One region of the Kitasatospora sp. NPDC051914 genome, then DNA from elsewhere that is predicted to be linked to it. Evidence: riboswitches for the same ligand, from Rfam matches in the RefSeq annotation. Region 1 holds a riboswitch; each other region holds the start of a gene.

Region 1 (7,017 bases):
GGGCATCAGGGAGAGCGCGGCGGCGCCGGCCGCCGCATCCGCGAGCGTGGAGATCGCGCCGGCGTGCACGAAGCCGTTCTGCTGGGTGACCTCGGGCCGGACCGGCAGGTCGAGCACCACCCGGCCGCGGGACAGCTCGACGATCTCCACCCCCAGCGTCGCCAGCAGCGGCTGGCCGGTGAGGTTGCTGCGGAGTCGGTCGGTGACGGTGTCCATGGCGGTCCTGGTGCGGGGGCGGGGGTGCTCCACGAACCTTCCGCCGCCGACCGGCCCGGAGTCAACCCCGGGCCCGGACAGCACCGAGGCCCGCGCCGTACGGCGCGGGCCCGTCGGTACCGGAGTCCCGGGCGCCCCTGACGGGTTGCCCGAGTGCCGTGGGGGCCTACAGCAGGTCGGCGTCGGTGGTCGCCTGCCCGTCGGCAGCGGTGTCCGGCAGCTCGGTGCCGGTGACGGCCTTGGCGTCGCCGATGCGCTGCTGGGGCATGTCGGCGTGGGCGCTCGGGGTGGTCAGCGAGGCGACGACGCCGACGGCGAGGGAGGCAAAGGCGAGCATGCTGCGCTTCTTCATGCCCTGCACAACGCGCACGGCGGCACGAGGTCACGGCCGGCCGGCCACGGGCGGTCGGGTACGGCTAGCGCGGCCAGTGCCGCAGGCCCTCGACCAGCACTCCGGTCAGCCGCTGCCGGGACACCGTGACGTCCTCGGCGAGCCGGAAGCCGCCCGCGGTGGCCAGCGAGGCGAAGCCGTGGACGGTCGCGCGGACCGTCCTGGTGGCGTGGATCAGCTCCGATCCGGCCAGGCCGTAGCCCTGCAGCACCGCGAGGATCACCTCGACCAGCCGGCCGGCGGCCGCGGTGAGCTCCGGATCGTCCTGCGGGGCCTGCGGGAGCGCCGCGTAGCGGTTCGGGTGGCGCACCGCGTAGTCGACGTAGGCGTCGACCAGGGCGGCGAGGGCCTCGTCCCCGCCGCGGCCGAGCACCGCGCGGGAGAGCCGTTCGGTCAGTTCGTCGGTGACCCGGACGGCCACCAGGCGGCGCAGTTCGGCGAGTCCGCCGGTGACGTGCTTGTAGAGCGAGGGGGTGGCGACGCCGGCGCGGCCGGCCACGGCGGCCAGGGTCAGCGCCTCCGGGCCCTGCTCGTCGAGGAGTCCGACCGCGTGGTCGACGACGGCGGCGGGGTTCAGTCCGGCCCTGGGCATCAGGCGACCTCGTTCACTTCGTCCAGGAAGGGCAGCAGGGCGTCGGCGGTGGCCTGCGGGTACCCGGCCATGGGGTAGTGGCCGCCGCCCTCGATGATCACCTTACGGCCCCGGAGGGCCTGCGCCTGGCGCTCGGCGAGCGCGGCCGGGTCGGGGAAGTCGGGGTCGGCGCCGCCCATGACGACCAGCGCCGGGCAGGTGACGTCCGCGCCCCAGCCGGTCGGTGCGGAGTCGCCGCGGACGTACCCGCGCACCGCCTGCCGGCGGCCGGGCTGCTTGAGCGCGGCGACCAGCCGGGCGCGGTAGGCGTCGAAGTCGGCCGGGCGCCGGTTCGGGTAGTAGAACCTCTGTGCCGCGCCCCACAGCGAGGGGAACCAGGTGAGGGCCGGGCCGAGCAGGCCGACCATCGCCTTCTGCAGCAGGTTGGGCGGGAAGTTCTCGAAGAACGCGTCGATCAGGACGATTCCGGCGACCCGCTCCGGGGCGTCGGCCGCGGCCCGGACGACGGTGGCGCCGGTGTACGAGCTGCCGACCAGGACGGCGCGGCGGATGCCGAGGTGGTCGAGCAGGGCGAGGACGTCGCCGGCGATCGCGGTCGGCGAGTAGTCGTCCCAGGCGGTCGAGGACTCGCCGAGTCCGCGCAGGTCCATGGTGACCACCCGGTGCCCGGCGGCGGTCAGCAGCGGGTGCAGGTGCCGGTAGGCGGCGCGCAGGTCGAGCATGCCGGGGAGCAGGACGACCGGGACGCCGCCGCCCTGCTCGGTGTCGTCGTAGGCCAGCCGGCCGCCCGGGACGTCCAGGTGGCGGGTCTTCAGTGCGCTCCGGGTGTCGTTCACGGCGGGCCTCCTCGGCCTGGTGGCTGAATGCCTGGCTGATTGCCTGTAGCCAAAAAGCTATGGCTAATAGCCTTAGCCGTCAAGTGCGGCCCCGCCCTGCGGTAGCGTGCCGCCGGACCGCGGGAACCGAGAGAGCGAGGCGTCATGCCCTTCATCAGCGTCAAGCAGCTGGTCGGCCGTACCGAGGAGCAGCGCGCGGAGATCGCCCGGGAGCTCACCGCGACGTACGCCCGGATCACCGGGGTGGACCCGTCGAACATCTGGGTCGCCATCGAAGAGCTCCCGGCCGAGAACTGGTCGGCCGGCGGCGAGACCTTCGCCGCCAAGCGGGCCCGCGCCGCCGCCTCCGGCGGCTGACCGGGGCGGGCGGCTCAGAGGCCGTCCGCCCGGAACGGGTCGTGCTCCGCCAGCAGCTTGTCCAGCCTGGCCTGGTCGACCCGGGAGACGAGCTCGCCCGCGTCCTGGCGGTCGCGGACCACCTTGGCCAGGGTGAACGCCGAGGTGATGACGTAGAGCAGGGCGACCGCCAGGAAGGCCCGCACCCAGGCGTCCACCGGAAGGCAGGCGATCCCGATCGCGAGGGCGGCCGTGGCGAGGGCGAAGGACAGGACGGCCTGCACGTAGTAGGCGGCCGTGGTGCGGGGCTGCATGGGTGCGCTCATGCCTGCAGCGTCCCGGAGCGCCGGTGGACCGGCATGAGTACGGATACTCAGCTTCGACGGCTTATCACCCTGAGTCACCATCCAACCGACAATCCATGGCAAATCGCCCATCGTGCCCGTAGTCCCGACGAATCCACTGGCTCAGACGCTTGGAATCAGGGCGGGCATAGCATTAACGTTTGATAACGCAGCGCGGTCGGCAACGCCGTACCGACACGGCACCGTGCGCGTGTCGCTCAATCCCGCGTCTGCCTTCACGGTGGGCCCGGGAGCCGGGGAACCACCTTCCTTGGGGTGAATCGGCCGGGCCGGTGGCCCAGCCGTAGGAGACCTTCCTGCTCCGAACCCGTCAGCTAACCCGGTCGGCGAGAGGGAAGGAAAGGAGTGCGCCCCCGTGGCGTCGACGCACTCGGCGGACCCCACCGCCGCAGCCACCCGGCTCCTCGACCACCCCTGGGAGCAGGCCGAACAGGCCCGCCACCGGCTGCCCCGCCAGACCAGGGGCGGCAGCCCGCTGCTCGGTGTGACCGCGACCATGGCCGCCACCTTCGGTGCCGCCGGCCTCACCGCGGCCGCCGCCGGCCCGGCCGCCGCTGCCGAGCCCGCCGTCTCCGTCCCCGACGAGGCACCCGACGCCGACCCGGGCCTCGCCCTCGCCGCCCGCATCCAGCAGCAGGCCGACCACCGCACCGCCGCCGACGAGGCCGCCCGCCTCGCCGCCGCCCAGGAGGCCGAGGCCCGCCGCGCCGCGCAGGCCGCCGTGGAGGCCACCGCCCTCGCCCTGCCGACCACCGGCTACACCCTGGGCACCCAGTACGGCCCCTCCGGCTCGCACTGGGCCCACCTGCACACCGGCCTCGACTTCGAGGCCGCCACCGGCACCCCGGTCACCGCGGTCGGCCCGGGCACCGTCACCTCGGCCGGCTGGGCCGGCTCGTACGGCTACCGCATCGTCCAGACCCTGCCCGACGGCACCGAGATCTGGTACTGCCACCTCGCCCGGCTCGCCACCACCGACGGCCCGGTCGAGCGCGGCACCGTCCTCGGCGCGGTCGGCGCCACCGGCAGCGTCACCTCGCCCCGGCTCCACCTGGAGGTCCGCCCCGGCGGCGGAGCCCCCGTCGACCCGCTGAGCTGGCTCCGCTCCCACGGCGTCCAGCCCTAGCCGAAACGCACGCCCCCGGCTTCGCTCACTCCTCGTCGTGCGTCTGCCGGGCCGCCGCGTACGCCTCCAGTTCCTCGGTGCCCGGTTCGGGGGCCAGGTCCGAGTACTCCGCGACCAGCAGGGCCGGCAGCCCGGGCACCGTCCACTCGCCGCAGAGCCACAGCGCGACGTCCGCCACGACCTGCTCGAAGTCCTCGAACTCGCCCCGCAGCTCGAACGGCATCGGTTCGCCCATCGCGGTCAGCGCCGCCAGGTTGCGGTAGCTGCGCTGCATCAGGCCGTACTCCAGCAGCCGCCGTGCCCCGTCGGTGGCCATGCCGATCGACAGCAGGTGCGCCTCGCCCCAGCCCAGTGCGGCGTCCGCACCGGTCATCGCGTCCAGCGCACCGGTCTCCACCAGGGCCTCGTACGCCGCCGTCCGGCCGTCCGGCTCCAGCGCGCGGAAGGCGTCCAGCCAGGCCCGCACCGCCGCCGCATCCCCGGTGTCCACGCCGTCGGCGCGCAGCAGCAGCGTGTACAGCCGCGGCCAGGTCAGCAGCTGCGGCCGCCGCAGCAGCGTCCCCAGCAGCTCGCCCTGCCACTCCGCCTCGGCGTGCAGGCGCTCCTGCCGCTTCGCGTTCAGCCGCCGCGCCGCCCGCTGACGGTCGATCAGCAGCCGCACCGCCTCCCCGTAGGCCGCCGGGTCGCCGGCCGGCTGCACGTACAGGTGGAGCCGTTCGTGCAACAGCTGCTCCAGCACGGCCGAGCCCAGCTCGGGCCGGCCGTCGTGCATCGGGGCGCCGCCCAGTTCCAGCAGCGTCAGCACTTCCCGGAGCGCCTCCTCCGGGACGGGTGCGCGGCCCTCGGCATCCGCCCAGGCGAGCAGTTCCTCGGCGCAGGTACGGGGGATGAGCTGCAGGTCTTCGTCGTCCACGCCCCGTACGGTAGCCGGTGCGGCGACCGGCGTGCGGCACGGCGGGCCCGTCGCGGGGCGGCAGGGTAGGGTCGGCCGCCATGACACCCGAACAGGTCCGGACGGTGCGACAGGTCCGCCTGACCGGACCGCGCCTGGCGATCCGCGAGTTCCGGCTCACCCCGGAGGACACCGCGGCCCTGCACGCGATCTTCGGGGACCCGGAGACCGCCCGCTACCTGCCCTTCGAACCGCGCGACGAGGAGGAGTGCGCCGACCAGATCGAGCTCTACCTCGAAGAGGCCGAGAAGGACCCGCGGACCGTCTACCGCCTCGCCGTGACGCTCCGTGAGGACGGCCCGGAGGCGCTGCCGATCGGCAACGCCGTCCTCGGCCTCGAAGGGCAGCGCGCCGCCACCATCGGCTACGCGCTGCGCCGCGACACCTGGGGCAACGGTTACGCCGGCGAGATCACCGCCATGCTCTGCGGGTTCGGGTTCGGCACCCTCGGCCTGCACCGGCTCGCCGCCCGCGTCGACCCGGCCAACACCGCCTCCGCCCGGGTGCTCGCCCGGGCCGGCTTCCAACCGGAGGGCCGCATCCGGCACGACCTCCACCTGCGCGACACCTGGCACGACTCCCTGCTGTTCTCCCTGCTGGAGGAGGAGTGGGTGCAGCCCGCCGCAGGACGGGGGTAGGGCCAGCCCCACCCCGGATCCGGCAGCGGGCTGCATTACGCCGGAGCGGCCGGTCCGGCACCGTGGTGTGCACACCAGGACGCACCGAGGGGGCCCCGATGACCACCGCACCGCTGTACTCGACCACCGGACTGCACCCGGCCACCGGCCGGCACCCGGCCGACGCGCCCGCCGCCCGCCGGCCCGGCTTCTTCCGGGCGCCGTTCTCCGGCACCACCTACCGGGAGGTCGGCTACGTCCTCACGGGCCTGCCGATCGCGATCGCCGCGTTCACCGTCGCCGTGACGCTCTTCTCGGCCGGTCTCGGCCTGGCGGTCACCGCGCTCGGCCTGCCCGTGCTGGCCCTGCTGCTGTCCGCGGCCCGCGGCTTCGGCGCACTGGAGCGGTACCGCGCCCGCACCCTGCTCGGCGCCGACATCGCGGCGCCCGCGCCGGTGCGGCCCGCCCGGGCCGGGTTCTGGGGCGCCGTCACCGCGCGGCTCGCCGACGGCGCCGGCTGGCGGGGAGTGCTGCACCAGGTGGTGATGTTCCCCTGGGCGGTGCTGAGCTTCGCCCTCACCGTCACCTTCCTGGTGACCGGCTGGGTCGTCGCCCTCTACCCGCTCTACCACTGGGTCTTCGCCCGCTACACCGACTGGCCCGGGTACCGGGTGTTCGACTTCACCACCGACGCCGGCCGCCACCACGAGTACTACATCACCTCGCCCGCGCAGATCGCCGGCGTCTCGGCGATCGGCATCGTCCTGGTGCTGCTCACTCCGCTGATGATCCGCGGCCTCACCGGGGTCAACCGCCTCGCCGCCCGCGGCCTGCTGGGCGGCCGCTGAGCAGCCGGGCGGGCGGCACCGGCCCGGCCCGCGCCGCTCGCCGGGGCCCGGCCGTACGGTCTCAGGGTGCTGCAGGTGTTTCCGGTGACTTCTGCACCTGAGCCGGGATCGTCGTCGGCGCAGGCTCCTTCCCGAGGCCGAGGCCGAGGCCGGGCGCCGCGGCCTCGCCCGGGCCGTTCCCGCCGGGGCCGCCGTCACCGCTGTCGCCGCGGGTGCCCGGGTCGCCCGCAGCGGGGGCCGGCAGCCGTCGCAGCACCTCGTCGGCCACGGCCCTGCGCCGCGAGTACGGCGGCACGTTCCTGGTGTTGCGGATCTTGTAGGCGACCGCCGCCCGCAGGGCCGCCCGCTGCTCCTCGCTCAGCGCGGCGCCGCCGAGCATGGCCTTGGCGGCGAGCAGTGCCTGCAGCAGCTCGAAGGGCGAGAGGTGCCGGTCGATGGCCGAGACGACCAGGTCGAGGTTCTCCGGGTCCGGCTTGCCCTGCAGCAGGGCCAGGGCCTGCACCCGCAGGCCCTCCACGCCCGTTCCGAAGAGGTCGCGCACCTGCTGCGGACTGAAGTTCAGCGACTGCGCGGCGAGCACCGTCTGGTTCACCGAGTCGGCCAGGGTCTGCCGGTCCGCGGCGGACAGCGCCCGGGCCAGCAGCAGCCGGGTGAGCAGCCACCCGGAGAGGAAGCCGAGGACGGTGAAGTACACCGAGAGCGCCGCCGCGAATCCGGCCGCACCCGGGCCGCCGCCGA
Region 2 (7,017 bases), on a different contig from region 1:
GGTGCGACCAGCTCCACCGACCTGCACGCCTGGGACGGCGTGAACGAGCACCATCGGCACTACGCGCTCCGCGCCGACCTGGTCTTCCTCTCCGCGGCGGGCCTGGGCGGCCGGCCCGAGGAGGTCATGCGCGGAGTACTGGCCGGGGGCCGGGCCCGGCTGGTGGTGGCCACCGCCGGCGCCGACGGCAGCTACCTGCTGGAGCGCGGCGACACCGAAGTCCGGCACGTGCCGGCGGTCGACCCGGGCCGCCCGGTGGTGGACAGCAACGGCGCCGGCGACGCCTTCGTCAGCGGCTTCCTCGACTCCTGGCTGGCCGGGCGGCCGGCCGAGGAGTGCATGCTGGCGGGCTCGGTGGCCGGGGCGCACGCCTGCACCACCGCCGGCACGCACGGCGGCCTGATCGACGCCGAGGGCCTGGCCGCCGGGCTCGCCGCGGTCAGGACCGACCGGTCTCAGCGCCGCAGCTGACGCACCAGCTCGGTCGCCCAGGCCTTGGTGAAGGCGGGGAGGTCGAGGCCGAGCTCGGCGCGCAGCACGGCCTCGAGCCTGGCCGGGTCGCCCATGGCGCCGACCTCCCGGTAGAGCCGGACGAGCCGCTGCGGGCCGTACCTGTTCGCGATCATCTCGCAGGCCAGCCAGGCCTGCTCGTAGGCCTGGGCGATGCCGGGGGCGCCGGCGGCGAAGTCGGCGTCGGCGGGCAGCGCGGTGGGCACCCGGCCGGCGGCGACGTCCCGGCCCAGCTCGGGCGCGATCTGCTTCGGGGTGCGGCCGGCCCCGCGGTAGCCGGTGTAGTCGGCGACGCCCTCGGAGAGCCAGAGCGGTGTCCAGCTGCGGGTGGCGGCCCGGGTCGCCACATGGGTGGCCTCGTGGGTGACGACCACCCGGCGGCCGAGGTCGCTGAGCCCGCGGAACGCCTCCGGGTTGACCAGCACCCGGTCGGCCGGGGTGGCGGCGGGCTCGCCGCCGGCGGCCACGGTGACCGCGGCGATGCCCTGGTACGACCCTGCGGTGACGTCGAGCATCCGGGCGAACTGGGGCTCGGTCGCGGGGCTGAGCAGCAGCAGCCGGCCGGGCCAGCCGTCGCCCCACAGCTCGGAGACGGCGGGCACCGCACGGTCGGCGACGGCGGCCAGGCCGGCGAGCTCCTCGGCCGTCCCGAGGCCGAGGACGAGGGAGCGCTCGCCCTGGGCGACCCGGGTCTCGCCGAGGTCCCAGAGGGCGGCGCTGCCGTCGGGCTCGTCCCCGGAGAGCAGCCAGCCGGCGGGGGTGCGGTCGAAGGTGAGGCGGCGCGGGAGGACGGCGGGGTGCTCGTCGATGCCGCGCAGCCGGTGGGAGAGGCCCGCGGTGACGGTGAGCCGCCCGTCGGGGGCCGGTTCGCCGATCTCGCTGATCCGGTACTCGACCGCGGAGAAGGGCACGGCGGCGACCCTGGCGGCGGCCCGGTCCTGGGCGGCGCGGGCGGCCGGGGCGGTGCCGGCGAGCAGCGCGGCGCGGTCGGCGCGCAGCAGGGCGCGGGCCCGGCCGGCGAGCACGTCGTCGATCCGGGCCCGGATGCCGGCGTTCGGCGCGCCCTGCGGCAGCAGGGCCGCGGCCCGCCGGTCGGCGGCGGGCACCACATGGGGTGCGGACAGCTGGAGGAGGCCGCCGGCGGCGAGCAGCAGCGCGGCACGCCGGGAGAGCCGCCCTCCGGCGGGAGGTGCGGAACGGCCCGCCGCGGAATGCCGGGGCAGGTCGGTGACCAGGGGTTCGGCCTCCCCGCCGGACGGGCCGGGCTGCCGGTGGACGGTGCTCAGACCCGCACCACCCCGCTGACGGGCATGGCGTTGACGCTCTCGTAGCGGACCCGGGCGCCCGGGTAGGGAGCGTGCACGACGACGCCGCCGCCGGCATACATGCCGACGTGGTGCATGTCCCTGTAGAAGATCACCAGGTCTCCCGGTTGCGCCTCGGACAGGCTCACTCGCCGCCCCGCGTTCGCCTGCGCCTGCGAGGTGCGCGGCAGGGTGACTCCGGCCTGCCGCCAGCTCCAGTACATCAGACCGGAGCAGTCGAAGGTACGAGGGCCGGTCGATCCGTACACATACGGAGATCCGATCTTACTGATGGCGGCGGCCAGGGCGGCGGCCGCGCGCTCGGAGGAGGCCGGCCGGTCGCCGAGGTCGGGGCGCTCGAGGCCCCGGGCGGCACGGCGGGCCGCGGCGGCGGCGTCGTCCTCCGCCAGCCGGGCGCGCTCCGCGGCGGTGAGACCGTCGAGCAGCCGCTGGGCGTCGCCGAGCCGCTGCCGGATCTCCTCCTTGCTCGCGGCGAGGGAGCGGCGGACGTCCTCCAGCTCGGCGAGCTTGGAGGTGGCCTCGGCACGCCGCTGGTCGAGCCTGCGCTGGCGCTCGAGGACGCGGCGCAGGGTCTCGCTCTGGCGGCCGGCGGCCTGGTCAAGGGCGCGGGCCCGGGTGAGGTACCCGGCCGGGTCGGACTCCAGCATCAGCCGGACGGCCGGGTCGAGGCCGCCGTCCCGGTACTGCGCGGCGGCGGCGGTGGCGAGGTCGGTGTAGAGGCCGTTGAGCTCCTCCTGCCCGGTGGCGACCTGCTCCTGGAGGCGGGTGGCCTCGTCCTGCAGCCTCCGCTGCTCCTCCTGGGCGGCGTTCGCCCGTTCGCTGGCCTGCTCGGCCTCGTCGTAGAGCCGGTCGACCCTGGACTTGACGTCGGCCGGCCGCCGGGAGGGGTCGGCCGGCGCCGCGGGGGCGCCCCAGGCGCCGGTGCCGACGGAGGCGCCCACGGCGGTGGTGGCCGCGGCGGTGAGCACCAGGGCTCGGGCGAGGGCGTGACCGCCCGGCAGTTGGGGGCGACGGTGCACGGACATGCGGCGGCGGCTCCGTTCCTGCGGCCGGACGCCCGCGGCCGCCCCGACGGGCGGTCGTCCTCGCGGAGGTCCGGGGGCAGACGTTAGCGAGTCCCGCCGATCTAGTCCAAACCCTGTCATCCACGAATATTTGACCTTCAATCGGACATTCAGCCGAATCAGCCCGCCTGCCTGCGGGAACGGCCGCGGGCCCGGCCCCCTGGGGAGCCGGGCCCGCGGCAGGCCGCCGGACGGAAGGTCAGATCCGCACGATCGCCGAGATCGGCATCGCGGTCGCCGAGACGTAGCGGACCACCGCGCCGGTGTGCGGCGCGTGGATCACCTGGCCGCCGCCCACGTACATGCCGACGTGGTGCCGGTCGCTGTAGTAGATGACCAGGTCGCCGGGCTTGGCGTTGGCGATGTTGGTGCCGACGTTGGTGCCCGCACCGGCCTGCGACTGCGAGGTCCGCGGGATCGACACGCCGGCCTGGCGGTACGCCCACTGCATCAGACCGGAGCAGTCGAACTGGTTGGGGCCGGCGGCTCCGTACACGTACGGGGAGCCCAGCTTGGACTTCACGGCCTCGATCGCCCGGGCGGTGTAGGAACCGGTCGGCACGTCGGCGGTGCCGAGGTCGGGACGGACGGTGTCGCGCGAGGCCCGGTCGGCGGTGGCCTTGGCGGCGGCCGCGGCGCGGGCCTCGGCCGCGGCCAGCTCTTCCTTCTCCTTCTGGGTGAGGGTGTTCAGCAGGGCACTGGCCTTGGCCAGCTTGCCCTGGAACTCCTCCTTCTTGGCCTTGAGGGCCCGGGTGCTGGTGTCCAGCTCGGCGAGCTTGTGCTCGGCCTCGGTCTTCTGGACGTCCAGCTTGGCCTGCTCGGCCTTGAAGGACTTGAGCGTGTCGGCCTGGGTCGCATTCATCCGGCTGACCGCCCCGGCCTGGCCGAGGAAGTCGCCGGGGTTGCTGGAGAGCATCAGCTTGACCGTGGGCGAGATGCCGCCGTCGCGGTACTGCTGGGCGGCCACCTCGGCGAGGCGGCCCTGAACGCCGCTCACCTCCGCCTGCTGGCGGGCGACCTGGTCCTGGAGCCGGGTGACCTGCTTCTGCAGGTCCTGCTGCTTCTCGGTCGCCGCGAGGTACTCCTCGTTGGCGGCCTCGGCCTGCTCGTTGAGCTGGTCGACCTGGGCCGCGACCTGCTCCTTGGTGGGCGCCGGGTCGGCGTGCGCACCGGTCTGCGAGGAGAGTGCCACCGCAGTGGCGGCTGCCGCAGTCAGGATCGAGGCGCGGGTACGGCCGACGGGCTTGGGACGACGATGGGACGCCACGAAGGCGGACTCCTTCTTCCTCACACCGCCTACCGGGTGAGCTGACGGGTTCGGGCCGGAAGCATTGCCCTACGACGCCTCACGGCCACCCCTGCACGGTCCGCGGTCCGATCCGCGGCCCGGCCGGCGCGGCCGACCTGACGCCGATTCACCCCGGGGGAAACGTGGTTCCCCGGCTCCGTTCGACAGCGCCCCCGCAGGGGCTCCCCGTGGGCAGTCGGGCTGCCCTGCTGCGTCGCGGACTCGGCGGTGACCGCCACCGTCGCCCGGGTTGGGCGCTCGACTGTGCGGCGGTCCGTGGGTCATGACCCTAGTAACCGATCCGTGATCCGTTCAAATCCTTGTCAGAAAAACATCGGGGGAATGTTGTCGTGAAAATGTGATTGCGACTGCCGGTGACCGATAATCCACGCTCGGCTGACGAGTTTTCACCGCACGCCCGACAAAGCCGACGCCCGGGCGTGTCGGAGATCACACGGTGATCACGACGCGCCCGGGCGTGTCATGCAGCGTCAGAAACGCCGCAGGTGGGGCATATGTCCGAATTGCTACCGATGGGTCAGACGCGGCGAATGGTCTTGATCGGCAGGATGTCCGCATCCATCAGCTTCACCACGTCGCCGGTGCGCGGCGCGTGGACGACGAGGCCGTTGCCGACGTACATGCCGACGTGGTGCGCGTCCGAGTAGTAGATGACGAGGTCACCCGGCTGGGCGGCGGCCAACGAGGGGACGCGGGTGCCGACGCTCGCCTGCGACTGCGAGGTGCGCGGCAGCGACACGCCGGCCTTGGCGTACGCCCACACCATCAGACCGGAGCAGTCGAAGGAGTTCGGGCCGGTGGCGCCCCAGACGTACGGGGTGCCGCGCTTGCCCATCGCCGCCGAGACGGCGGTCGCCGCGTAGCCCGCGGCCGGCGGCAGGCTGCCGACGTCGTAGCGGTCGTCGCTGCGCGAGGCGCGGTCACTGCCGAGGATCGCGGCGCGCTCGGCGGCCGTCAGCGTGCTCAGTAGGCGCTGGGCCTCGGAGAGCTTCTTCTGGACCTCCGACTTGGCGTCGTTCAGCGCCTGGGTGGAGTTGTCCAGCTCGGCGAGGATGGCCGCGGCCTCCTGCTTCTGCTGGTCCAGCCGGCGCTGCTGGTCCCGCAGGCCCTTCAGCGTGGACGCCTGGGTGTCGGTGGCCTGCTCGTTGCTGGACGCCCGGTCGAGGTAGTTGTCCGGGTTCGAGTCCAGCATCAGCGCGACCGTCGGGTCCACGCCACCGGTGCGGTACTGGTCGGCGGCCACCGCGGACAGGCCGGACGCCACCTGGGAGAGCTGCTCCTGGCCGCGGGCGATCTGGTCCTGCAGCTGGTCGGCCTGCTTGCGGAGCTGGTCGGCCCGCTCCTTGGCGCCGTTGTACTTCTCGGCCGCCTGCTCCTGCTCCTCGAGCAGCTTGTCGACCTGGACCTTCACCTCGTCCTTGCTCGGCTTGGCCGGCGCGGCGTGTGCGGCGGCCTGGGCCGAGAGGGCGACCGCAGTCGCGGCGGCAGCGGTGAGCACGGTGACCCGCGCGCGGCTCGGCTGCTTGGGACGGCGGTGGGAGGCCAAGGGACTAGCTCCTTCTTCCTGCTGGACTCACCCGATCGAGTGGACGTCCGGAAAATAGGTTTGACGCCAGACCCTAGTGAAGATCCGTCCCCGGCGCCACTCCCCGACCGGGCGAACTTGTCGCACGGACCCGGATTTCACCACCCCGACACAACCCCGCCACCTGGGCCGACGGCCCGTCAGGGCCTGGCGAGCCGGTTGAGCAGCAGAATCGACGCGACCGGACGCGCTCCCGCCTTCCGCACGCCGTCCGCGACCTCCTTGTCGGTGGAGACCACCACGACCGGCCGGCCCTGCGGCTCGGCCCGCACCAGGCGGCGGATCAGTTCGTCCGCGGTCTCCCCCGTGCGGCTGAAGCGGACCCGGACCCCGCGCGGCGGCGCCATGATCACCGGAACGTCCAGGTCCTGCCCGTCGAAGACGCAGGTCACCTCGGCCTGGGTGCGCTGCGCCAGCATCGCCAGCCCGCCGAGCAGCCGCATCCGCTGCTGCTCCAGCGGCAGCGTCGGATAGCCGGTCTTGGTCACGTTGTAGCCGTCCACCACCAGGTGCACCTGAGGGATCGCCAGCAGCTGATCGAGCAGCGCCGGGTCGTCCTCGGCCAGCCCGCGCCGGGCCACGTCGTGCGGGTTCGCCGAACCGGGCTCCACCGCGTCCACCAGATCGGCCGGCCGCAGCTGGGAGACCGGCAGCGCCAACTCCCGCTGCAGGCCCTGCGCCGACTGGAGCACGGTGTCGAGCAGCAGCCGCAGCCGCATGTCCTCCACGCTCCGGCCCTCGCGCGCCGAACGCCGGCCGGCCTCGGCGGCCGTCTCCAGCTCGGTGATCCGGTGCCGCAGCCGGCGCGCCTCGCCCTCCGCCGCACTGCGCTCGACCGCGGCGGCGGCCCGGGCGGCGTCCAACTCGGCCTGCAGCTTGCGGACCTCCGCCTGCGCGCGCCGGGTGTCGCTCTCCAGGGAGCGGACGCGCTTGCGCAGCGACTCCGCCTCCCGGCGCACCCCCTCCGCATCGGCCCGCTGCCGCTCCAGGTCCGCCCGGGCCGAGGCACGCACCTCGGTGAGCTCCGCCTGGAGCTTCTCCACCACCCGGGCGGCCTCCGCGGCGGCGCCCTCGGCGTCCGCCCGCTCGACCTCGTCCCCCGCGTCGACGACCAGCCGGCTCCAGCCGACCGGGCGCAGCAGGTAGGCGGCGGCTGCCACGTCCATCGGATCGGCGGCGGCCGGAACGGTTCCGGACTCCAGCGCCTTCACCAGGTCGGGCTGC
Region 3 (7,017 bases), on a different contig from region 1:
GCTGTCGATGACGAAGTGCGGCAGTTCGGTGCCGGCCGGCACGTGGGACGCGTACCAGGCGTCCGCATCGGCCTGCGGCCAGTACTGGTCGGCGCAGTCGTCGGCCACCGCGCCGGGGGTGTGGGTCAGGTACCAGGTGCACTTGGCGATCTGGGTGCCGTAGCGGACGAGGTCGGCGTCGCGCTGGTAGTTGGAGACGTTGAGGAAGAAGCCCTGCGCCCGGCCGACACCGCCGTCGACGAGCAGCTTCGCCATGGTGCCGGTGGACTGCCAGCCGCTGTGGCCGGCGTCCAGGTAGACGGCGACGCGCGGCTGTGCGGTCAGCCGGTCGACGGCGGCGTTGATCTCGGCGAGCCGGTCGGCCTGCTGCTGGGCGGTGCCGCCGCAGAAGGACGGGCTGAGTGCGAGGCCGTCCGGCTCCAGGACCACCACGGTGCGGCGGTCGCCGATGCCCTTGGCGAGGCCGTCGATCCAGGCGGCGTACTCGGCGGAGTTGGAGGCGCCGCCGGCGGAGTACTGCGAGCAGTCCCGGCCGGGCACGTTGTACGCCACCGTCACCGGGACCTGCCGCTGCAGGGCCGCCCTGGCCTGCAGCTTCGCCATGGCTTTGGTGGTCTCCTGGGGCGTCGCCGTGCCGTTGAACCACTGGGCGACCGGGTGCGAGCCCATCTTCGCCATGGCCAGCGCACCGGCGTGGTCGCCGGCCTTGAGGTCGGCGGCGGCCTGGTGCAGGGCCTTGCTGTCGAGGTCCACGTAGAACCTGGTGCCGGGCGCGGGGGCCCGCTCCCGGCCGGTGGCGGCGGACGCGGGGGAGGGCAGGCAGCAGGCCGCGACGGCGGCGACTACGGCGCTCGCTGCCGCGATTCGACGGCGGTGGCGGAACACGTGCGGCTCCTAGGGCTGGCGGACGGGGGCGCCGGGGCTTCCTCCATAGTGTGGGAGCGCTCCCAAGCGCGAGGGAATGTCTAGTCGGCGCCACTCGGCGCGTCAAGACTCCGCGCAGAAAGGGATGTTGGGCGCGGAGACGGAAGGCGCCCCCGCGCCCGGGCCGGCCGTCCGGCCTCAGCGCTGCCGGCGGACGCCCTCGCGCCACAGCAGCCCCAGGATGCCGGGTTCCACCTCCGTGGTGACCGCACCCATCGCCCGCCGGACGAACCGGACGCCGCGGGCGCCGGCACCGGCAGGATCTGAGCCGCAGCACGCGCAGCACGCCGACGGCCCCGGGCGGTTGCCCGGGGCCGTCGTGCGTCGTGCCCGCGAGGTTACTTGATCTTGAGGACCTGGCCGGGCTTGATGAGGTCCGGGTTCTCGCCGATGGTCGACTCGTTGCTGTCGTACACGTGCTTCCAGCCGCCGAGCTTGTTCTTGTCGGAGATGTCGGACAGCGTGTCACCGGCCGCCACGGTGTAGGTGGTCGCCTCCGGGGTGCCCGGGGAGTCCTGCGGCGCGGTGGTGGCCGCCGCCGGGGCCTGGTCCGTGCTGGCGGGCGCGGCGGGGCCGGTGGCCGCGCCGACGGGGTCGGTGACCGGCGGGACGCCGGTGACGGGCTGACCGGTCGTCGGGTCGGTCGCGGTCGGCGCCGTGGTCCCCGGGAGCGTGCCGGGGGTGGTGCCCGGGGCCGGGGTGGTGGCGCCGGGGGTGCCCGGCACGGTGTCGGTGGGCGGCAGCGCGGTGGTCGGGGCGGACGGGGTCGGCGGAGTGGCGGAATGCTTGTTGCCGGAGTTGTCGCCCTGGTCGTTCCGGGTGGCGCCCGGGCCGGTCCAGTAGTCGTAGATCTCCTGGCTGGTGGTCCAGTACCACTGGCCGCCGGCCTGGTACCAGTACACGCCGTTGGCGTCCTTGCCCTGCATACCGGGGAAGACCGGGGCCGCACCGCGAGCCGTGGTGGTCGGCGCGGGCGTGGCCGTCTCCGTCGGCACGACGGTCTCGGGCTTGCCCTCGCCGGTCAGCCCCGCGGTGGTGGCGCACTTGCCCCAGACCTTGGCGCCGTTGTCGGCGAGCACCCGCTCCGCAACGGTGATCTGCTCGTCCTTGGTGGCGCGGTCCGGGGTGGAGGCGAACAGGTCGCCGCCGTAGGCGACCCAGGTGCGCAGGTCCAACTGGAGTCCGCCGTAGGTACCGTCGCCGGTGGCCTTGGTCCAGTTGCCCGCCGTGGCGCACTGTGCGACCGCGTCCCAGGTGGTGACCGGGGCGGCGTGGGCGCCGGTGGCGGTGAGCAGGGGGATCGCCAGACCTGCACCGGCCACGCCGGCGGCTGCGACGGCGCGCTCGGTCTGGGTGGGGCGGCGGTGACGGCCGGAGCCGATGAAACCCATCGAGTTCCCTCTCCGCACGCCTGCGAGGTGAGCTGTCGGGTTCGGACCGGGGAGGTGGCCCGGCCGCGCGGACGCGGCTTCACCCCTAGCCGTGTGGGGGCGGCGTCGAAACGTGGGTCCCCCGTCCCTGCCCAGGGTCTGGTCGGTGACCCGTTCGACGCGGTGGGCAGGGTTCGGCGTGCCGCGCCTCGGGTGCCCGTGCTGTCGGGCTGAGGTGGAGATTAGAGGGATCGTCACCGCGATAACAAGCCAGCATCCTGAACATCACACAATCATCACGAGTGCTGAGATGTCGCAGGCGTGCATTTCGGCCACACGTCCCGTCATGCGAACGGCTGTCGACGGGGTGCCGACGGGTCGCCGTGCAGGTCACGGGGGATGTCGGCCCGGCCTGACGTGTCCGCGGCGGACGGTCCCGGACGAATTCCCCGGGAAATTCGGCGAAATTCCGCGCCGGAAATGCGGGCGGCCGCTTCCGTTGCCGTGTGCGGGGAATGGCGGACCGTCGGCGGGCGGCCCCGGGGGGCCCGCCCCACCGGGGTGATCACGGCACGAACGGAGGCTCCGGAGGATCTTTGCGCCGCCGTTCGGGCGCGACACACGAACACCGGACCGGCACCGTTCGTGGCGGAACGGAAAGCATCGGCAAGCCGTCCGACCGGGCCCCGACCGGGTCGGCCGTCAGTCCTCCGGTGGCCAGCACGCCAGCACCGCGGCCGCCTCCCCGTCCGTCAGTGGCCGGTGCCCCATCGCCACGTCGTTCTCGTCGAAGGACCATGACTCGGCCAGCAGCAGCACCGGCCGGTCGCCGTCCTCCCGCAGCACCGCCCACCATCCCAGGTCGCCCTGCGCCGACCACTCCACGTACCGGAAGACGCCGTGCCGGAAGCTCGTCCGATCGACCCCGGCGCCCTCCGGCGGCAGCCAGTCCGTCACCGATCCCTCCGCGGACGGTGCCCACCGCTGCTGGGCCTCCGTCAGTCCGACCACCTCGTCCACCGAGACCCGCACCCAGGCTCCGCCCGGCCGGGCGTCCGCCACCGCCAGCGGTGTGCAGCGGACCATGGCGTGCGCGGGCAGCTCCTCCGGGCAGTCCGGCGCGCAGTTCGCCACCGTGGACGGCGGCGCGAACAGGCACCAGAACGGCCCCTCGGTGAGGAACGGGCCGTCCATCCCCACCATCCGCACCTCGCCCGCCACCGGGGCCCGCTCCGCGGGCGCGAACCCGTGGCCGCCGTACGGCGACGCGGCGCACCCGGGCGCCGCCCAGCGGGCCAGCGACGTTCCGGCGGCCCGCGCCCACCCGGGCGGAGGAGTGGGGGACCAGGGGCGGCGCGCCGCGCAGCCGCACCCCGCTGCGTCGACGGAAACGATGACGGTCATGACAGGCATGGTGGCAAACCGGCCCGCCGCCCCCGCGGCCGGGTGCCGGCCGGCCGGGAGGCGGCGGGCCGGCGGTCGGCCCGTGTCGGTCACCCGTGCACACTGGTCACCCGTGCGCGGGTCAGCTCGCGCTCCGGTCCGCCACGGGCCGGGGAACCGCCGCGGGGCCGGCGCCGGCGGGCCGGCCGCGCAGGCCGAGCGTCACGGCGACGGCCGCCAGCAGCACCGGCACCGCGACCACCCGCAGGCCGGCCGCCATCCCGGCGGTGAACTCGGCCGGGCCGTGCGGAGATCCGCCACCGGCGTGCGAGGCGAGCACCGTGCCGACGACCGCGACGCCGAGCGCCGCGCCGAGCTCCCGGGCCGCGGTGTTCAGCCCGGCGCCCAGCCCGGCCTGGTGACCGGGGAGTTCGGACACCACGGTGTGGGTCAGGCCCGGGGCGCACAGCCCCATGCCGGCCGACAGCACGAGCAGCCACAGCGCGTACACCGGGTACGGCGTGGCCGGGCCGGCCGTGGAGACGCCGAGCAGCCCGCCGCCGATCAGGGCCAGCCCGCCACCGGCCGCCAGGCGCACGCCGTGCCGGTCCTGCAACCGCGCGGCGAGCCGCGGCACCAGGGCCATGCCGACGGTCAGCGGCACGATCGCCAGCCCCGTCCGGGCCGGCGAGTAGCCCTTGGCGTACTGCAGGAACTGCGAGTTGACGAAGAACAGCGCGAACAGGCCGAAGAAGGACGCCGCCGTGCCCACGGCTGCAGCGCGCAGCCGGCGGGAGCGGAACACCCGGGGGTCGACCAGCGGCCGCCGCGCCCGCAGCCCGTGCCCGGTGAACAGCGCCAGCAGCACCGCCCCGGCCGCGAACCCGGTGAGCACCGGCGCCGACCACCAGCCGTGCGAGGGGCCCTCGATGATGCCGTACAGCACGGCGCCTGTACCGCCGATCAGCAGCGCGGAGCCCACCGGGTCGGCCGGCGTCGCGTGGCGGGGCAGGTCGGGGACGGTGCGGAGCACGGCCGCCGCCAGTACGGCCGCCAGCGGTGCCATCGCCCAGAACAGCGCCTGCCACGGCAGGTACTGGGCGGTCAGGCCGCCGCCGACGTTCCCGGCCAGGCCGCCGAGGCCGACCGCGAGCGTCCAGGAGGCGACGGCCTGCACCCGCCGCTCCGGACCGGCCAGGTGCACCAGCACCGCCATGGTGGCGGGCATGACCAGCGCGGCCCCCGCGCCGGAGACCGCCCGCCCGGCGACGAGCGCGGCCACCGAACCGAGGGTGCCGCCACCGGCGCTCAGGCACGCCCCCGCGGCGAACAGGGCGAGCCCGGCGAGCAGTGCACGCCGCCGCCCCCAGCGGTCGCCCAGCGCACCGGCCGGGATCAGCAGACCGGCGAAGACGATGACGTACGCGTCGACCGTCCAGAGCAGTGCACTCGGGGACGGATGCAGGGCGGAGGCGGCGAGTTGGGGGATCATCAGGTTGATCGCGGCGACCATGCTCTGGGCGACCAGCACACTGGCGCACATCGTGAGCAGGGTGGACCGGCGCAGTGCCGTCCGGGTGTTTTCGGGCATGGGCGGGGGAGCTCCTTCCGGAGCGGGAGGTGTGTGGGTTCCCGTCCACCGTAGGGCGATGCTTGGATTGCATCCAGTGCATGTTCTGCATGAGAGGAATGCGTGCCGTGCAATCCATGATGGACCTCAACCTGCTGATCGCCCTGGACGTGCTCGTCGAGGAACGCAGCGTCTCGGGCGCCGCGGCCCGGCTGCACCTGTCCGAGCCCGCCATGAGCCGCACCCTGGGCCGCATCCGGCGGGCCCTCGGCGACCCGGTGCTCGTCCGGGCCGGGCGGACGATGGTGCCGACCCCGCACGCACTCGCGCTCCACCCCGAGGTCCGCGCCGTGGTGGAGCGCGCCCGGGCACTGTTCACCGCCGGCGGGCAGGTCGATCTGCGCACCCTGGACCGGACGTTCACCGTTCTGGCGCACGACGCCTTCGCCGCCGCCCACGGCGCCGGACTGTTCGCGCGCACCGCGGCCGAGGCCCCCGGGGTGCGCCTGCGGTTCTTCGGCGAGAGCCACCTCGACGCCCCCGCCCTGCGCGAGGGCACCGCCGACCTGGAGGTCGGGGTCATCGACACCACCTCGCCCGAGGTGCATGTCGAACAGCTCTACGAGGACCGGATGCTGGCCGTCGTCCGGGCCGGCCACCCGCTGCTCGACGGCCCGCTCACTCCGGAACGGTTCGCCGCCGGCCGGCACATCGGCGTCTCCCGGCGCGGCCGCCTGCACGGCCCGATCGACACCGCCCTCGCCGAACTCGGCCTCTCCCGCACGGTGGTGGGCACCGTGGCGACCTATCCGGCGGCACTGTTCGTGCTGCGCAGCACCGATCTGATCGGTCTCACCACCAGCCGCAGCCGTAGTCTGGCCGACGCTCTGGGGCTGGTGACGGTCGACATCCCGCTCGACCTGCCCTCCCTCCCCTTCGGGCTGGCCTGGCACCCCCGCCACGACGCCGACCCGGCCCACGCCTGGCTGCGCGGCTGCATCCGCGAGCTGCTGGCCGGCGACGGGTGGTGAAGCCGGACGGGTGGTGAAGCCGGGGGAAGTGCGCAGTCCGGGCGGGTGCCGCGGCGTCATGGGGGCGACCCGTGTCCTGTGCGGCGGCCCGCATCCGCATCGCGCAGTTCCGCCCCCAGCCTTCGGCCGGGAGGTGCCCCCAGCGCCTCCGGTGGTTGCCCGTGCGAGCCGGATTGCGCAGTTCTCGGCGCCCCTGTCGGTCAGCCTCTCCGACCCGGTAGCTCCCATTAGGCGGGGAGCGGGGGGACGTCCTCGGGGGTGATGGCGTGGTCGGCGGGGGTGATGGGGGAGGGGAGTTCGTCGCGGCCGGTGAGGTAGCGGTGGACGGCGGCGGCCGCCGCGCGGCCTTCGGCGATGGCCCAGACGACCAGGGACTGGCCGCGGCCGGCGTCGCCCGCGACGAAGACGCCCTCCGGCCCGGCCGCGAACCGGCCGTCCCGGGCGAGGTTGCCGCGGGCGTCCAGGCCGAGGCCCAACTGTTCGGCCAGGCCGGTGCCGTGTTCGGGGCCGGAGAAGCCGAGGGCGAGCAGTACGAGGTCGGCGGGGAGCGCGTGCTCGGTGCCGGGCACCGGGGTCCGGCTGCCGGGTTCGGCGTCGGCGAAGCGGACGGCCGAGACGTGTCCGCCGGAGTCGGTGTCGAAGCGGACGGTGGCGGAGGCGTAGGCCCGGATGTCCGGGTCCGCGAGGGTCGGCGGCCGGAGTTCGCCGGCCTCCTCGTGCGAGGTGGTCGCCCGGTGGA
Region 4 (7,017 bases), on a different contig from region 1:
GCCGAGCACGAACTCGGTGGAGCCGCCGCCGAGGTCGAAGACCAGGTAGGGCGGCTTGAACGGGCCGCCGGTGAGCTCCTTGGTGGCGCCGGTGAAGGAGAGGTGGGCCTCCTCCTCGCCGCTGACCACCTGCGGGGTGACGCCGAGAACGGCGTGCACGCCCCCGGTGAACTCGGCGGCGTTCTCGGCGTCCCGGGAGGCGCTGGTGGCGACGAAGCGGATCCGCTCCGGCCCCACGCCGTGCGCGGTGATGATCTCCGCGTACTCGCGGCAGGCCGCGAAGGTGCGCTCCAGGGCGTCGGGGTGGAGGCGGCCGGTGGAGTCCACGCCCTGGCCGAGCCGGTTGATGACCATCCGGCGGTCGAGGTCGGCGATCGCGCCGGTGGCCGGGTCGAGGTCGGCGATCAGCAGCCGGATGGAGTTGGTGCCGCAGTCGATCGCGGCGACCCGGGTCGCGGTCACTGGCCCTCCTCCTCGGCGCGGGCGCGCTTGGCCGCGCGCTCGGCGGTCTTCTGCTCCTTGGCCGCGATGACGGCGGCGTGGTCCTGGTCCTTGGCGCGGTTGCGGAGGACGCGCTCGCCGGCGGCCTCCACCTCCTCCGCGGAGACGCAGGGGCCCTTGGCCCACCAGTCCTCCAGCATGCCGAGCGCCTCGTCGCCGAGCGGGTTGACGCCCGGTCCGGCGGCCAGCGAGTGGCCGACCAGGACGTGCAGGCACTTCACCCGGTCCGGCATGCCGCCGGCGCTCGGGAAGCCCTCCAGCACCTCGATGGCGTCACGGCGGGCGATGTAGTCCTCGTGGGCCGCGCGGTAGGCGGCGGCGAGCTCCGGGTCCTCGGCGAGCCGGGCGCTCTGATCCTTCATCACACCGTCGGCCTCCAGGGTGCCGATCAGCGAGGCGGCCTTGGGGCAGGTCAGGTAGTAGAGCGTGGGGAACGGCGTGCCGTCGGGCAGCCGGGGGGCCGTCTCGACCACGTCGGGGTTGCCGCAGGGGCAGCGGTGGGCCACGCCGCGCAGCCCGCGCGGGACCCGGCCGAGCTGGGCGGCGATGGCGGCGACGTCGGCGTCCGGCACGGCGGGGCCGGAGGGGGTGCCGGGGTGCTGTTCAGAAGTCATGGGGTGCTGTCTTCGTGAGGGGCGGTGGTCGAGTCGGCCAGGTCGACCGAGTCGAGGACGGTGGTGTACCAGGGCTTGGCGGCCCTGACCGGGCCGGTGGGCAGGGCGTCGGCGGAGGCCGGCCCGGCGGTGGCCGACGGGTCGACCGAGACGAACGGGGTCTCACCGGGCATCGCGAAGTGCAGCCGCTCGCGGGCCTGCGCCTTCACGTACTCCGGGTCCTGCCAGCGGGCCTTCGCCCGGCGGAGTTCGTCGACCTGCTGCCGGGCGTGCTCCGCCCTCGCCCGCTGGTCGGCGATCTCCGAGCGCTGCGTCAGGAACTGCCGTGCGGGGTAGGCGAGTATCGCCACCAGCGAGCACAGGACGAGCACGAGCACGGTCGCGCGGCTGGTGAAGCGCGGTCGCCCCGCCAGTCCCGGGATCTTCCACATCGCTCGTACCCCTCCTGCTCACGCCGGTGCCCCGGCCCCCACCCTACGGGGTGGTTGCCGGGGCACCGGTCCAGCGGCCGTGTGTCAGCCGCGGGGTGTCAGCCTTCGAACTTGAACCGCGGGAACGCGCCGCGGCCCGCGTACTCGGCGGCGTCGTCGAGGATCTCCTCGATGCGCAGCAGCTGGTTGTACTTGGCGACGCGCTCGGAGCGGGCCGGGGCGCCGGTCTTGATCTGGCCGCAGTTGGTGGCGACGGCGAGGTCGGCGATGGTGACGTCCTCGGTCTCGCCCGAACGGTGCGACATCATGCAGCGGTAGCCGTTGCGCTGGGCCAGCTCGACGGCGTCCAGGGTCTCGGTGAGCGAGCCGATCTGGTTGACCTTCACCAGCAGCGCGTTGGCGGTGCCGGTCTCGATGCCGCGGCGCAGGCGCTCCGGGTTGGTGACGAACAGGTCGTCGCCGACCAGCTGGACCTTGTCGCCCAGCTTGTCGGTCATGGCCTTCCAGCCGTCCCAGTCCGACTCGTCCAGCGGGTCCTCGATGGAGACCAGCGGGTACGCGGCGACCAGCTCGGCGTAGTAGTCGATGAGCTCGGCGGAGGAGATCGCCTTGCCCTCGAAGGTGTAGGCACCGTCGTTGTGGAACTCGGAGGACGCGACGTCCAGGGCGAGCGCGACGTCCTTGCCCGGGGTGTAGCCGGCCTTCTTGATGGCCTCGACGATCAGGTCGAGGGCCTCGCGGTTGGAGTCCAGGTTCGGCGCGAAGCCGCCCTCGTCGCCGAGGCCGGTGGACAGGCCGCGCTCCTTCAGCACGCCCTTGAGGGTGTGGTAGACCTCGACGCCCCAGCGGACGGCCTCGGAGAAGGACTCCGCGCCGATCGGGGCGATCATGAACTCCTGGATGTCGACGTTGGAGTCCGCGTGCGAGCCGCCGTTGAGGATGTTCATCATCGGCACCGGCAGGACGTGCGCGTTGGGGCCGCCCAGGTAGCGGAACAGCGGCAGGTCGCTGGCCTCGGAGGCGGCGTGCGCCACGGCGAGGGAGACGCCGAGGATGGCGTTGGCGCCGAGCGAGGACTTGTCGGGGGTGGCGTCCAGGTCGAGCATGGCCTGGTCGATCAGGCGCTGCTCGGTGGCGTCGTAGCCGACCAGCTCCGGGCCGATCTGCTCGATGACGGCGAGGACGGCCTTCTCCACGCCCTTGCCGAAGTAGCGGTTCTTGTCGCCGTCGCGAAGCTCCAGGGCCTCGAAGGCACCGGTGGAGGCACCGGACGGGACAGCGGCACGACCGGTGCTGCCGTCGTCGAGGCCGACCTCGACCTCGACCGTGGGGTTACCGCGGGAGTCGAGGATTTCGCGGGCTACGACGACATCGATGGACGGCACGAGGCATCTCCTAGCGGAAGCGGATGAGGGTCGTTACGACCAGAGCCTAACCGCACGGGCCCGCAGGGCCACGCCGCGCATGGCCCTGTCTCACCGTGTGACCTGGCTACTCGCCGGTAGTTCACCTGAAGGACCACAAAACCGGCCGTCCGCCCCCGGGTGCCGCCCCGCGGGCGGACGGGCCGTTCGTACAGTGTCGGTCCGTCAGTCCAACTGCAGCTGCTGGCCGGGCAGGATCAGGTCGGGGTCGGCGCCGACGACCTCCCTGTTGTTCGCGTACAGCTGCTCCCAGCCGCCGGCCGTGCCGCGGTCGGCGGCGATGCCGGAGAGCGTGTCGCCGGGCTGCACGGTGTACGTCGCGCGGCCGACCTCGGGCACGGGGACGGCCTGCATCGTCCGCCCGGAGTCCTCCGCCGCGGCGTCCCCGTCGTCGTCGCCGCCGGCCGGCTCGGCCGGGGTCGGCGGCAGGTGCCGCTCGTAGATCTCGCGGTGCGCCGTCCAGTACCAGCGGTCGTCCTTCTGGTACCAGTACACGCCGCCGGACGCGTCCCACCCGCCGTGGCCGGGGAACCGCGGCGAGCCCGAGCGCTGCCCGCTGCCGGACTGGGCGGTGCCGGCCGCCCCGGTACTCGAGGCGGAGGCGCGGGTCAGGCCGGCGCGTTTGGAACAGACCGGCCACGCATTGGGCCCCTGGGAGGCCAGCACCTTCTCGGCGACGGCGATCTGCTGGCTCTTGCTCGCCTGGTGGGCGAGCGGCGCGTACCGGGCGCCGCCGAACCCCTTCCAGGTGCGTGCGCTGAACTGCAGCCCGCCGTAGTAGCCGTTGCCGGTGTTGATCTTCCAGTTCCCGCCGCTCTCGCACTGGGCGACCTTGTCCCAGATCGAGACGGGGGCGGCATGCGCGCCCGCCGCGGTGAGCAGCGGCATGGCGAGGCCGACACCGGCGACACCCGCGACGGCGACCGCCTTCTCGGCGGAGGTCCTGCGGCGGTGGCGGCCAGGTCCGGTGAAGAGCATGGGTTGTCCCTCTCCGAACGCCTGCGAGGTGAGCTGTCGGGTTCGGACCGGGAGGCTTGGCCCGGCCGCGGCCGCAGGAGGGGTCCTGCTGACGCGGCTTCACCCCTAGCCGTGGGGACGGCGACGAACGTGGTTCCCCCGCCCCTGTCCTTCGTCTTCGGTCGTCAGGCCCGGGATGCGGCGGACAGGATTCGGCGTTTCCGCAGCCGGGGTCCGCTGCTGCGGACTGATTCGGAGAGTAGGCAGAGCCGACGACCGATCACAAGCTCATATCGCTCATATCACGCAAGAATTACGGCGAACTGATTATCGCCCACGAACGATACTGATTTGTCCTGATTGATGAGTGTTCAGTCCCGGCCTTGCGGCGGCGACACGACACACCGTCAGGCGATGTCGTCCCGCCCGGGCGGCGGTGGAACGTCCGCCTGCGGGGTGAAGGCGACCGGCAGCTCGCGCAGCCCCCGCATGATGAGGCCGCCGCGCCAGCGCAGGTCGGCCGGGTCGGCGTCCAGCGCGAGGTCGGGCAGCCTGGTCAGCAGCGTCGCCAGCGTCGCCCGGCCCTCCAGCCGGGCCAGCGGCGCACCGATGCAGTAGTGGATGCCGTGGCCGAAGCCCAGGTGCGGGTTGTCGGTGCGGGCGAGGTCCAGGGTGTTCTCGTCGGCGAACCTGGCCGGATCGCGGTCGGCCGCCGCCAGCACGACCAGCACCGGGTCGCCGACCGGGATCTCCACCCCGCCGATCACCAGCGGCCGGGTCGCGAACCGCCAGGTGGCCAGCTCCACCGGCCCGTCGTAGCGGAGCAGCTCCTCGATCCCGGTCTCCAGCAGGCCGCTCTCGCCGCGGGCCAGCGACTCCTGGAGCAGCGCCCGCTGGCCGGGGTTGCGCAGCAGCGCGTACAGGCCGTTGCCGATCAGGTTGACGGTGGTCTCGAAGCCGGCGAAGAGCAGGATGAAGGCCATCGCCGCGGCCTCGTTCTCGGTCAGGTGCTCGCCGTGGTCGCTGGCCCTGATCAGCCCGGAGATCAGGTCGTCGCCGAGGTCGGCCCGCTTGCGGTGGATCAGCTCCGCCAGGTAGCCGCGCATCCGCTTCACGGCCCGGCCGACGCCGCCGCGCTGCCCGCCGTGGTGTCGGATCATCATTCCGGCCCAGTCCCGGAAGTCGTCCTGGTCTTCGGGCGGCACGCCCAGCAGGTCGCAGATCGCGTAGATCGGCAGCGGGAAGGCGAACTCGTGGATCAGGTCGGCGGTGCCGCGCCCGGCGAAGGAGTCGATCAGCCGATCGGTGAGCTGCTGCACCCGCGGCTCGAACTCCGCGACCCGCCGCGGGGTGAACGCCTTGGACACCAGCCGGCGCAGCCGGGTGTGGTCCGGCGGGTCGATGTTCAGCAGGTGCGTCATCAGGTCGGCCTGCCGCTCGCCCGGGATGCCGACCCGGCCGGAGCGGTGCGCCTGCTCGCTGTGGTGCACCGGGTTCTTCGACAGCCTGCTGTCCGCGAGGGCCTGCCGGGCGTCCGCGTACCGGGTCACCAGCCAGGCCTCCACTCCGCTGGGCAGCGTGGTGCGGTGCACCGGCGCGTGCTCGCGCAACCAGGCGTAGGCGGGGTACGGGTCGGCGGCGAACTCCCAGGTGAAGAGTTCGGGCTGGTCGGTTCGGGACGTCTCCGGCATGCCCCGACGGTATCCGCCGGACGGCGGCCCGCCCGACGCCGGGCACCGGCCGCCGTGCACCCGTGGGACACGCCCCGGACCGTCCGCCCGGACGGGCGTGAGTCTGGTCACCTGGAGGGTAATCCCTGTTGCGGAGGGTCGCGGGGTGCCTACGATCCTCCGATAACCGATGACGGGCGGCCGTGCGGTGCCGTCCACGGGGAAGCGTGCTCAGAGAGGAGCAGGCCGTGCGAGTAGCCGGGGCAGTGGTGGTCATCGCCGTACTCAGCGGGGGCGAGGGGGCGGACCTCGCCCGCCGCTTCGCCGCCGCGGGGGCCGCGGGCATGCTCGTCGCCGACCTGCGCCCCGGCGTGGCGGAGGACCTGGCCACCGAGCTCGACCGCCCGGGCTGCCCGGTGGTCGGCGTCAGCGGCGACGCCCACCAGCCGAGCGACATCGCCGCCCTGGTGGAGACCGCCACCAAGCACCTCGGCCCGATCGACCTCTTCGCGGTCGCCGGCCCGTACGGCGAGCGGATCGTCTCCTTCGCCGACCTGCCCGACGGCCTCGCCCCGCTCGCCGAGCTGCTCGCCCTGGTCGGCGAGGCGATCAGCGAGGTCGTGCCCCCGCAGCGTCAGTCCGACAGCCCCTCGGCCGTCCGCACCGCCGTCCGGTAGCGGCGCGCGGCACCGCGCAGCGCCGCATCGACGTCCACCCCGGCGTCGTACGCCCGCTGCGCCACGGCCAGCAGCAGCTCGCCGGCGCTCTCCGCGGTCAGCTCGCCGGGCAGCTCGTACGGCGCGTCCGGTACCGCCGTGAAGCCGGCCCGGCGCACCCTCGACACCAGCTTGGCCGCGTACGCCAGTGCGGGCAGGCCCGACGGCACGCCGTCGAGCACCGACTCGCGCTGCTTCTCCGCGGCCTTCAGCTGTTCCCAGTTGGCCTCGACCTGGTCGGAGCCGGTCGCCTCGACGTCGCCGAAGACGTGCGGGTGCCGGTACATCAGCTTCTCCACGATGTCGCCGGCCACGTCGTCCACGGAGAACGGGTCCTCGGGGTGCTCCTCGGCGATCCGGGAGTGGAAGAAGACCTGCAGCAGCACGTCCCCGAGCTCCTCGCGCAGCGTCTCGCGGTCGCCCTCCTCGATCGCCTCGACGAGCTCGTACGCCTCCTCGACCAGGTACTTCACCAGCGACTCGTGGGTCTGCTCGGCGTCCCACGGGCAGCCGCCGGGCGAGCGGAGCCGGTCCATCACCGAGGCCAGGTCGAGCAGCCGCGCCCCCGGCAGGTCGTACGAGCCCGGCAGCAGCTCGATCTCCGGCACCGAGCCGGCCTCCTCGACCGCCAGCCGGGCGAGCGCGTCGGTCAGGCCCGGGTCGCCGTCCGGGCTGCCCAGCCAGAGCACGGGCGCGGCCCCGGC

What was found. Region 1 has a riboswitch for cyclic di-AMP ahead of AB0M03_RS19165 (M23 family metallopeptidase). Riboswitches for the same ligand answer to the same signal wherever they lie in the genome.
Region 2: linked by a shared signal. The riboswitch ahead of AB0M03_RS07120 (NlpC/P60 family protein) and the one ahead of AB0M03_RS19165 (M23 family metallopeptidase) in region 1 are both predicted to bind cyclic di-AMP.
Region 3: linked by a shared signal. The riboswitch ahead of AB0M03_RS30455 (transglycosylase family protein) and the one ahead of AB0M03_RS19165 (M23 family metallopeptidase) in region 1 are both predicted to bind cyclic di-AMP.
Region 4: linked by a shared signal. The riboswitch ahead of AB0M03_RS28115 (transglycosylase family protein) and the one ahead of AB0M03_RS19165 (M23 family metallopeptidase) in region 1 are both predicted to bind cyclic di-AMP.

Annotation. Positions count from the first base shown of each region.
Region 1 is NZ_JBFAXX010000027.1:19,480-26,496, reverse strand. It holds gene AB0M03_RS19195 (PaaI family thioesterase) at 1-249, opposite strand, end outside; gene AB0M03_RS19190 (hypothetical protein) at 383-568, opposite strand; gene AB0M03_RS19185 (TetR-like C-terminal domain-containing protein) at 633-1,199, opposite strand; gene AB0M03_RS19180 (alpha/beta hydrolase) at 1,199-2,035, opposite strand; gene AB0M03_RS19175 (4-oxalocrotonate tautomerase family protein) at 2,180-2,392, shown strand; gene AB0M03_RS19170 (YiaA/YiaB family inner membrane protein) at 2,407-2,697, opposite strand; cyclic di-AMP (ydaO/yuaA leader) riboswitch at 2,921-3,080, shown strand; gene AB0M03_RS19165 (M23 family metallopeptidase) at 3,092-3,862, shown strand; gene AB0M03_RS19160 (hypothetical protein) at 3,888-4,775, opposite strand; gene AB0M03_RS19155 (GNAT family protein) at 4,856-5,452, shown strand; gene AB0M03_RS19150 (sensor domain-containing protein) at 5,551-6,279, shown strand; gene AB0M03_RS19145 (hypothetical protein) at 6,341-7,017, opposite strand, start outside.
Region 2 is NZ_JBFAXX010000007.1:90,264-97,280, reverse strand. It holds gene AB0M03_RS07135 (PfkB family carbohydrate kinase) at 1-471, shown strand, start outside; gene AB0M03_RS07130 (hypothetical protein) at 456-1,616, opposite strand; gene AB0M03_RS07125 (NlpC/P60 family protein) at 1,793-2,860, opposite strand; gene AB0M03_RS07120 (NlpC/P60 family protein) at 3,099-4,166, opposite strand; cyclic di-AMP (ydaO/yuaA leader) riboswitch at 4,177-4,367, opposite strand; gene AB0M03_RS07115 (NlpC/P60 family protein) at 4,726-5,754, opposite strand; gene AB0M03_RS07110 (NYN domain-containing protein) at 5,934-7,017, opposite strand, start outside.
Region 3 is NZ_JBFAXX010000057.1:35,233-42,249, forward strand. It holds gene AB0M03_RS30450 (glycoside hydrolase family 6 protein) at 1-885, opposite strand, end outside; gene AB0M03_RS30455 (transglycosylase family protein) at 1,263-2,315, opposite strand; cyclic di-AMP (ydaO/yuaA leader) riboswitch at 2,317-2,469, opposite strand; gene AB0M03_RS30460 (hypothetical protein) at 2,997-3,698, opposite strand; gene AB0M03_RS30465 (MFS transporter) at 3,820-5,268, opposite strand; gene AB0M03_RS30470 (LysR family transcriptional regulator) at 5,367-6,278, shown strand; gene AB0M03_RS30475 (glutamate synthase subunit beta) at 6,506-7,017, opposite strand, start outside.
Region 4 is NZ_JBFAXX010000049.1:30,225-37,241, reverse strand. It holds gene AB0M03_RS28135 (Ppx/GppA phosphatase family protein) at 1-462, opposite strand, end outside; gene AB0M03_RS28130 (DUF501 domain-containing protein) at 459-1,115, opposite strand; gene AB0M03_RS28125 (septum formation initiator family protein) at 1,112-1,546, opposite strand; gene eno (phosphopyruvate hydratase) at 1,645-2,931, opposite strand; gene AB0M03_RS28115 (transglycosylase family protein) at 3,136-3,948, opposite strand; cyclic di-AMP (ydaO/yuaA leader) riboswitch at 3,953-4,141, opposite strand; gene AB0M03_RS28110 (cytochrome P450) at 4,335-5,618, opposite strand; gene AB0M03_RS28105 (SDR family NAD(P)-dependent oxidoreductase) at 5,846-6,274, shown strand; gene AB0M03_RS28100 (MazG family protein) at 6,232-7,017, opposite strand, start outside.